3 regions of the Bacillus sp. JJ1122 genome follow, and region 1 is predicted to be linked to each of the others. Evidence: riboswitches for the same ligand, from Rfam matches in the RefSeq annotation. Region 1 holds a riboswitch; each other region holds the start of a gene.
What was found. A riboswitch is a leader RNA that binds a small molecule or an ion and turns the genes downstream of it on or off. The one in region 1 is predicted to bind thiamine pyrophosphate.
Positions count from the first base shown of each region.

Region 1 (3,281 bases):
AGCTTGGTGCCACATTTGCGCTTGTTGGTGAATATGAACTGGCCTACAGATGGCTGAAGAAGCTTCAGAAAACAGGATTTGAAGGGGATGGGGCCTTCTATTACTGGCTGGCGCATGCATCCTATTTTACCGGCAGGGAGCATTCTGCAAGAGTGATTTGGAAAAAGGTTCTCGAATACACTCCTGAAAAAGAGGGGATGGAACCTTGGTCAGAAAACCCAGGCGGTAAATTCGAGTCGCAGGTTGCGGCGATCCTTCATCAGCTGAACAGTGATTATGCTGAAGAACGATTATTCGCTCTCTTCCTGACATCTGTTTCTTCAAAAAAGAAAGAGATCCTTGCTGCGGAAAAGTCGACCGATAAAATGACGGAAGTCGAGAAATCGTACCTTGCATACGTCGCTTCAGGCAAGTTGAACGATCAGAAGGAAGAAGTTGCCGGCGCGCATGAAACGGCTAAGCTATTGTATGATCACCATCAGCCGATCGGGAAAAATGAAGCTGGTGTTTATATTATGTGGTTTTCAGTATTTGAGCAGGCAGTAGAAGCTGGCTATGATTTTAAAAATAAGAAAGCATGGGCAGCCGCTGTAGATTATCTCTGGGATAAGCTAAGAAATATCAAGACTTCGAAACAAGCAGTTGCAAATAAATACGGACTGTCCGTTTCAACACTTTCAAAATATATTAGTTTGGCGAACGAATTTCTTCATGAAGAAGACAGCATTTAATTGAAGAGCGGGAACCCTTCTGCCTGGCAGAATGAGGTTAGCTGTTTTAAAAAAAGTGTCATCCCCAATAACGGGTATGACACTTTTTTTGCTTTTAAAGATGCTTACTTTGTGATGGCCTTTTATTGATTGGTAGACCAGCCTTCCAGCGTGAAGGCCATTTCCCAGAATTGCAGCTCGTAATGGCAGCTGATCAAAAAGTGCTGTTTCATTTTTTCTTTTTCATGTTCTGAAGCTTTTTCTGCAAGAGCATCAAGAAGGTCGATCTGCTCGTTCACAAGCTCGGTGAACCAGTCGCTTCCATAAGCGGCGATCCATTCCTGGTAAACTGGCGTTTCCGGAGCAGCATTCTTAAGCAGTTCTCCAATCTCGTGGTAGATCCAGTAGCAGGGAAGGATAGCGGCAATGATTTCCCCCAGGCTTCCCGATGCAGAAACTCGGTAAAGGTGTGAAGTATAGGCGTAGGCAGTCGGAGCTGGCTCGAAGCTTTTCAAGTCGTCCTTCGTGACACCAAGCTGTCCCATAAAGCTTTCATGTAAACCAAGCTCGGCCTGATATGTACCCTGGGCATGGGCAGCCATTTTTGCCGTTATGGATAAATCCTCAGCTCTCGATGCACCAATTGCCTGGATACGGGCAAAATGGGAGAGGTAATAGGAGTCCTGCAAAATATAATATTTAAAGCTTTCAAGAGATAAGGTCCCCTTGGCGATTCCCTGGACGAATGGGTGGTTAAAATTCGCTTCCCAAATCTCATTTGCTTCTTGGCGGATCAACTGTGTAAAAGTAGACATAATAGACCTCCTGGTTAATAAAGATTCAACATCCTGCCGGCGAAGGATGCTTTTTCCCAATAAAAAAACCACTTTCTTTAGGCAGAAAGTGGTTGTATTGGCAGCAAAGTGAAACAAAAAAAGCTCCAGATACTCCACTTCCCTACGCTGGTATAATCCAGATCAGGTTCGAAGGGTCTTAAAGTTTCACTTTAATCTCAGCCTTAACAAAAGGCTCCCCTAGCAGATGAATATTGCGTATTTAATTATTATCTGTAAATCAGCATAACACCCTTCAGAAAATTGTCAAAGAATAAAGCTGGACAGAAAAAAAGTTCGCAAGGAAATCTTGACCACATCCAACCAAATTTTTTACGCTTCAAATCATTAGTGTCAATTACGTGAACAGCCAATTTTTCTAAGCATATTTTTGGACTATATGTCTCTTGTTTTATAGGATATGTTTAGGCAGGAAATACTATTTTCGAATGAAAACGGAAGTTAATGCGGATTTTGATTTTAAAGGAGTTGTACACCATGTCAGAAGAGAAAATTTATGATGTCATCATTATCGGTGCTGGCCCGGCAGGCATGACGGCTGCTGTCTATACATCACGTGCGAATTTATCTACATTGATGCTTGAACGCGGCGTTCCTGGCGGACAGATGGCCAATACGGAAGAAGTTGAAAACTACCCTGGATTTGACCACATTCTTGGACCTGAGCTTTCAACTAAAATGTTTGATCACGCTAAAAAATTCGGTGCTGAATATGCTTATGGTGATGTAAAAGAAGTCATCGACGGCAAAGAATACAAAACGATCAAAGCTGGCAGCAAAGAATATAAAGCGCGCTCAATTATTATTTCTGCAGGTGCAGAATATAAAAAGATCGGTGTTCCTGGCGAGCAGGAATTAGGCGGACGCGGCGTTTCTTACTGCGCAGTTTGTGATGGAGCATTCTTTAAAAATAAAGAACTTCTTGTTGTCGGCGGCGGAGACTCTGCTGTTGAAGAAGGCGTTTATTTAACACGTTTTGCTTCAAAAGTGACAATCGTTCACCGACGTGACGAACTTCGCGCGCAAAAAATCCTTCAGGATCGCGCGTTTGCAAATGAAAAAATTGACTTTATCTGGAGCCATACTGTTAAGCAAATCAACGATAAAGACGGCAAGGTTGGCAGTGTGACGCTCGTATCTACGAAAGAGGATGGGGAAGAAATGGAATTCCCGGCTGACGGTGTATTCATCTACATCGGAATGGTTCCATTAACAAAGCCATTCGAAAGCCTTGGAATCACAAACAGCAGCGGATATATTGAAACAAACGAGCTTATGGAAACGAAAGTTCCTGGCATCTTCGCAGCTGGCGATATCCGTGAAAAAACACTTCGCCAAATCGTGACAGCTACTGGCGACGGCAGTATCGCTGCACAGAACGCACAGCATTATGTAGAAGAATTGCTTGAAGAATTAAAAGCGAACGCTTAAAATAAGATACTTTAAAACTCCCCGCAGGAACTTTGCCTGCGGGTATTTAGTTTTGTACGGAATAAAAATACATTTACATTGATAAAAATTTCCTTTTTGCTGGTAAAAAAAGTGCCTGGCGGTATAAATTAACAAAACGTAATTATTTATTAATTCTTCTGTAACAGTAGTGAAATAATCATGGGGTATTATAGAAGTAGAAATTGACCCCCTTTTAAAAATATAATCCTTTGACGGCACAGGTTATCCTGTGCTCCTTTTTTTGCTAAAAATTAATACAGACCTT
Region 1 covers NZ_JBALQL010000001.1:40,673-43,953, forward strand. Annotated here, with positions in the region: gene V7201_RS00190 (tetratricopeptide repeat protein) at 1-731, shown strand, start outside; gene tenA (thiaminase II) at 854-1,525, opposite strand; TPP riboswitch at 1,648-1,756, opposite strand; gene trxB (thioredoxin-disulfide reductase) at 2,042-2,995, shown strand.

Region 2 (3,281 bases), on a different contig from region 1:
AAGTGCCGGGGGTCTGACCCCTGGCGCGGTGGTGTGTTAAAGTGTTATGCTTTGGCTTCGAAGAGTTTGGCAACTTCGATGATTGTTTCTACGGATTTTTGCATGTTGTCTACTGAAATGTACTCGAATCGGCCGTGAAAGTTTTCGCCTCCTGTGAAGATGTTGGGTGTAGGCAGTCCCATATAGCTTAGCTGAGATCCGTCTGTGCCGCCGCGGATCGGCTTCACAATTGGCTTGATCCCGAGGTTTTCCATTGCTTCGTAAGCAATGTGGACGATTTCCTTCACTGGCTCGATTTTATCCTTCATATTGTAGTACTGATCGTTCAATTCCAGGTGGACGCGGTCTTCACCGTATTTTTCCTTCAGTTCCCCCGCGATCTTCTCAAACAAATTCTTTCGTGCCTGAAAGCTGTCGCTGTGGAAGTCGCGGATGATATATTGCAGTTTCGTTTCTTCCACGTCGCCATTAATGGAGCTTAGATGGAAGAAGCCTTCATATCCTTCCGTATGTTCAGGGGCTTCTTCTGCCGGCAGCTTGCTGTGGAATTCCATCGCGATTTTCGCAGAGTTGACCATTTTGCCTTTTGCTGTACCCGGGTGAACATTCTTCCCTTTGAACGTCAGCTTCGCACCAGCTGCGTTAAAACTTTCATACTCAAGCTCGCCAAGCGGGCCGCCATCAATCGTATAAGCAAATTTAGCATTAAACGCGGCTACATCAAATTTATGAGGTCCTCTCCCGATTTCTTCATCAGGTGTAAAAGCAACCCTGATCTTGCCATGCTTAATTTCTGGATGCTTAATCAAATAAGCCATCGCAGTCATGATTTCAGCAATGCCAGCTTTATTGTCTGCTCCAAGAAGGGTAGTGCCATCCGTTGTGATCAATGTGTGCCCTTTATATTGCGGAAGCTCCGGGAAATCCTCAGGTGACAGAACAACACCCAGCTCTTTATTCAGAACGATTGCACCGCCATCAAAGTTTTCAATGACCTGTGGGTTGACGTTCTTTCCGGTAAAATCAGTCGCTGTATCAACGTGAGCAAGAAAGCCGATCGTTGGTACATCCTTATCTGTAGTGGAAGGAAGCGTCGCCATCACATAACCGTTCTCGTCGATGGTGACTTCTTCCATGCCAATTGCCTTCAATTCATCCACAAGCATATTGGCAAGCGTTAGCTGGCCATCTGTCGAAGGGCAGGTTTCACTGTTTTCATTGGATTGCGTATCAACTTTTACATAAGAAGTAAATCTTTCAATAATCTCGTTTTTCAATTCCCTTCATCTCCCATTCTTGAGTATATTTTCATATTATCATATATCCCGATGAACTCAATTTGTATTGGGTTATAAAAAATGTACTTATAACTAATAAATTCAAATCCCTTTACATATATAAAGGTTAAGGCTACTATGAAAATAATTAAATATTCGTTGTACTACTAGGGGAGCCCTGTGTTGGGCTGAGAGGAAAACATCAGTTTTTTGACCCTTTGGACCTGATCTGGGTAATACCAGCGTAGGAAAGTAGTGAGAGATGTTTTTTTCCCTTACATTGCTTTTAAGCCAGGTCCTATTAGGATCTGGCTTTTTTATTTGGCTGTTTTCTAAAAGATTGTTGTTTTTTAAAGTGGATTGTTTGATAGCAAACCATTAAAAAATAAGTTGATTGGAGCGGAGGGTGTATGAAAAACAAATTAGATATAACTATTGATGATGCTATTTACTTTATGGAGATGATTAGATCTGTATGGAGCCCTCATTTCGAACCTGGATACGGTAAACGGAAACCATACCTAAAAATATTAAAAGATCGTGAATCAAGTGAATACAATCGGTTTATTAAAGTGTATAGGTCCATAAAACATATTTTATCAGATAGGGAACAGTTTATCTTAGATCAAGTTTATGCACTAAACAACAGTAGAGCTCAACATAGAGAGATTGGCGAACAATTAGACGTGTCTCCTGAAAGAATCAGACAAATCATTAAAAAGGCTGAAAATACACTAGCAAGAGAGTTGTTGAAGAATACGGTAAGCGAATATAGGAAATGACGGGTAACGATTGAAATCCAGCCTGCCGAGAAAGCTCACCGCCTTCGCATTGGAAAGCAAGCATCCTGAAGTGAAAATCAACTTATTAAACACAACAAAGTACTAAAAAACTGCATTTATTTTTAATCTGGACCAAGGTCAATGAAGAGGATCAAAGTCCTGTTGATTGCAGTGGGAAGCGAGATTTGCCTGGAGCGGAAATCAACAGACAACTTAGCAGAACATATTTTCAAGGAGGTACTAAAAATGGAATTAAAAAATCAGGTAGTATTGGTGACTGGCGGGAGCCGGGGGTTAGGAGCAGAAACGGTAAAAGCTTTTGCAAGAGAAGGCGCGAGAGTCGTAATCAACTATTTTCAAAGCGAGCAAAAAGCAAGGCAGCTAGCAGAGGAAATCGGGGATACCGCATTTGCTGTCCATGCAGATGTCAGGAATTCAGAACAGGTCCAGAGCATGTTCAGAAAGGCAAAGGAGCACTTTGGCACACCGATTACGACCATTGTGAATAACGCGCTAATCAGTTTTAAATTTGATCCTGTTGCAAATAAGGATGCTTATTCAATTGGCTGGGAAGATTACCAGCTGCAGCTTGAAGGCTCCATCCGCGGTGCGCTGAATACCATTCAGGCTGGACTTCAGGATATGGAAAGCATGAAATTTGGGCGGATCATTAACATTGGTACAAACCTGTTCCAGAACCCGGTTGTGCCTTATCACGACTATACGACGAGCAAGGCTGCCTTACTTGGTTTTACCAGGAATATGGCCAATGATCTTGGCAAATATGGCATCACAGTAAATATGGTGTCGGGCGGTTTGCTAAAAACAACCGACGCAAGCTCTGCTACTTCTGAGGAGGTTTTCAAGCTGATCCAATCATCGACTCCACTGAAAAAAGTAACGGACCCAGCTGAAGCGGCAGATGCCGTTGTGTTTTTTGCATCACCTTGGGGGCGTGCGGTTACGGGGCAAAACCTTGTCGTAGATGGCGGACTTGTTATGGACTAAGAGAGTTCGTAACAAGAAGGAAAAGGTGATTTCCCAGTTGTAAATTTCATTGCACATAGGGGAGAGTTCACCGTAAGCAAAGGGAGGAATTGACATGGAAAAATCAGAGATTGTCAGTATGCTAAACAAAGTGCGTACCCAAAAACCGCTGATTCATAACATTACAAACGTGGTTGTCACCAATTTTACCGCGAATGGGTTACTTGCATTGGGG
Region 2 covers NZ_JBALQL010000003.1:9,537-12,817, reverse strand. Annotated here, with positions in the region: gene pepT (peptidase T) at 45-1,277, opposite strand; TPP riboswitch at 1,437-1,545, shown strand; gene V7201_RS02325 (sigma factor-like helix-turn-helix DNA-binding protein) at 1,688-2,059, shown strand; gene V7201_RS02320 (3-oxoacyl-ACP reductase) at 2,306-3,067, shown strand; gene thiM (hydroxyethylthiazole kinase) at 3,162-3,281, shown strand, end outside.
Region 2: it holds a riboswitch for thiamine pyrophosphate, as region 1 does, so the genes downstream of both, V7201_RS02325 (sigma factor-like helix-turn-helix DNA-binding protein) here and tenA (thiaminase II) in region 1, are expected to answer to the same signal.

Region 3 (3,281 bases), on a different contig from region 1:
CAGCAATCGTAACCGGGAAGAAACAAACTAAAATAATAATGAGCAATTTCGGCAAAAAACCGAATCCAAACCAGATCACCAATAGAGGAGCCAGAACGATAATGGGTACATTCTGAGATAAAATTAATAATGGATAAAAAGCATTCTGAAGTGCAGGAACTAAGTGAAGCATCATGGCAATCAGGAAACCAAACGCTGCCCCGAGCAAAAGCCCAGCAATTGCCAATTCTAGTGTTGCCCCGACATCGGGTAAAAATAATGAATAACTCTCCATCGCTTCTTTTACTATGACAGAAGGGGCGGGTAACAGCCATTCAGGAATCTCCATAAAACGGGTGATTCCTTCCCAAAACATAAAGAAAAGGAGGAGAACCAAAAATGGTCTCCAGCCCTTATTCCAGATTGACTTCATTAGCGGTACTTCTCCGTCAGTGTATTCATTGTGATTCCAGTTGGCTGATACAGGATTTTCACCTGTGAAATAACATTAGGTGAACCCAATTCAACCATTTTTTTATTCATCTCAGCAATCACCGATAAGAGTGTTTCAAGCTCACCTTCCATCGTTGTTTCCAAAGGATGGACTTCATATTTCACTCCAGTTTGATCAATAATACTAATTGCCTCATCTACCAATTTTATGACTTCCTCTGTTGAAGAAGCCTTTGGGATAATTTGTACACTTACAAGTGCATTCGCCATTGTCCGTTCCCTCCTTATTCTGGTAAAAATTCATTCGTAAAGGCTTTTTTAGCATCCAATTCCTTCTCCAGAAGCCCGTTTTCTAACATCCATTCACTGTAATTCTTCCAAACCTCCAGCTTTTGCTCTCCCCAGCGATCTGCATCATCCTGATACTTTGGAGAAAGCCATTCCTGGCTTTTCTTAACCAGTTCTTTATCCAGATCAGGTACGGCCTTGATCAGGATATCGGCACTTTCTGACGGATGATCGATTGAAAATTGATATCCCTCTGTGAGTGCCTCCATGAACGCCTTAATGGTTTCCGGATCATTCTTGACCATCTTTTCATTTGTGCTTATGACAGGTGTATAATAATCAAGCTTCTTCGAGTAGTCTGTTAAATACACCATATTGATTGGTTCATTTCTCAACTCTGCTTCTACACCAGTCCAACCATAATAAATCCAGGCAAAATCAATATCCCGTTTTACCGCTGTGAAAAAGTCTGAGTTCCCCATATTAACAATTTTCACTTTTTCTACATCAGCATTTTCCTGTTTCATTAATGAACTGATCACTTCTTTTTCAATGGGCGATCCCCAGCCTCCATACGTTTTGCCTGCAAAGTCCTTTGGCGAAACAATGTTTTTAGCTTTCGGTGATGCAAAGCCTGAGGTGTTATGCTGGATAACAGCAGCCAGCGATACGAGTGGAATTCCCTGAATCCTAGCCTGAGTAATTCCTTCCTGATAACTTACACCAAACTCTGCCTTCCCTGATGCGACCAGCTGATCAGCTCCCGCTTCACCAGGTAAAAGAATTTCTACATCCAGTCCATGCTTCTTGAAGTATCCTTTTTCCTTTGCAACATAAATTCCTGTATGATTCGTATTCGGAGTCCAGTCAAGCACGATTGAAACCTTTTTCAATGAATCCTTTTCCTTGGCTGTCGGTTCATCCGATGAACAGCCGGCAAGACTCCAAATGTATAAAAATCCGAAAAACAACACCAATAATTTCTTCATGATTCTCCCTCTTCCTGTATTTACTTGACAATGAAGGTGGAAAGGAAGGCTTAAACAAACAGAAAAATGCGCTCGGGGAATCCCAAGCGCATGAAAAAATCCATAATAAACGATAAACGTCTATCAGAAGATGTTCCCTACGCTGGTACTAACCAGATCAGGTTAAAGGGTCAGCATCTATGGACACTTTCTCAGCCGGCACCACCGGCTCCCCTACATTTCCAATTCTCCAATTGTCAATTCTACTATATAGAAAGTTTTTTGATTCGTCTAGGAAAATAAAAATATCTTATGGTTATCAAGTATCAGACTAGATGAAAATTCTATAAAAAAAAACGCGAATCCCTTTAATAGGAATTCACGCTTCTCAAGTATGATTCCTACTGGGTTCGAACCAGCGACCTCTACCCTGTCAAGGTAGCGCTCTCCCAGCTGAGCTAAGGAATCGTTATTCTGTTTGTCCTTATTAGCGAGGACATTTATTAATATATAATGGAATGATTCTAATGTCAATATAATTTTCCTAATCAGACTTATCGATCCGCTAATCATTTCGCATTAAGTTAGTTGACGGCTTAATTGATTTTAGTCGATTAAAAATCGCACTAACCTTGCTCGTTTTGAAAAAGACCGCGCCCGATGAAGTTCGCTGTCACTGGCTGCTTTCCAATCTCCCTTGCCCAGACTGAAATTTGCCCAATGTGGTGAATTTCATGTGCAAGGGTATGTCTCATAATCTCACCCCAGGTGAAGATAACGCTGCTGCCATCTGACTCTCGAAGCTGTAAGATTCGGTTTTCCATCTCACCATTCCAGGCAAGAACGAACTCTTTTACCTCAGCTTTAAATTTTGCATCCAATTTTTTCACCTTATCCAAGGTATTATAAAGCTCAAAGTTCTCCTGGAAATCGTCTTTTCCCTGAAGCAAGCGAATCCAGCTCCATTCCACGTCAATAATATGAAAAAGGGTCTGTAATACACCTCCCATTCCTCCTGTCCGTGCAGCGAGCAGTTCTCCCTCACTAACCCCTTCACACCACTTATACCAATCATCCCGGACTGCCCAATTGTAGTTAAACAACATTTTCATTCAGCATCCCCCTCTAAATCTCCCTTATTGCTTTGATCACACTATTAATATATTCATCCTCATGCGGGACAAATTGATCTTTTACTACCTTCAAAACCAGAGGTTGCTTTTGACCATCGGGATTTAGTGTAAAACCCTCTGCCTCCAATTCCCTCACTTCTCCAAACCAGAGCTTTTCAAAAGCGTCGAGACTGGTCCTTATTATTCCTGAGACTTCCTCTTTTTGCAGGCTGTATTTCTCTAAAGGGACATGCTTGTTATACACATACACATGGCACATTTCTTTATCGATAAAATTTGAACTAACAAGTGAAGCCTTGATTGTCCCCACGAAAAATAACTCATCCAACCCAATGTCTATTCCCAGCTCTTCCTTAACCTCCCTTAAACCATCAACTGTATCTTCATTTGCTAAAAGATGGCCAGCAGCAGTGATATCCAATAGATTTGGATAATCCTTTTTAACAGAACTGCGGATTTG
Region 3 covers NZ_JBALQL010000019.1:87,032-90,312, reverse strand. Annotated here, with positions in the region: gene V7201_RS11170 (ABC transporter permease) at 1-412, opposite strand, end outside; gene V7201_RS11165 (thiamine-binding protein) at 412-702, opposite strand; gene V7201_RS11160 (ABC transporter substrate-binding protein) at 717-1,709, opposite strand; TPP riboswitch at 1,827-1,934, opposite strand; tRNA gene V7201_RS11155 (tRNA-Val) at 2,084-2,156, opposite strand; gene V7201_RS11150 (DinB family protein) at 2,315-2,800, opposite strand; gene V7201_RS11145 (NUDIX hydrolase) at 2,814-3,281, opposite strand, start outside.
Region 3: it holds a riboswitch for thiamine pyrophosphate, as region 1 does, so the genes downstream of both, V7201_RS11160 (ABC transporter substrate-binding protein) here and tenA (thiaminase II) in region 1, are expected to answer to the same signal.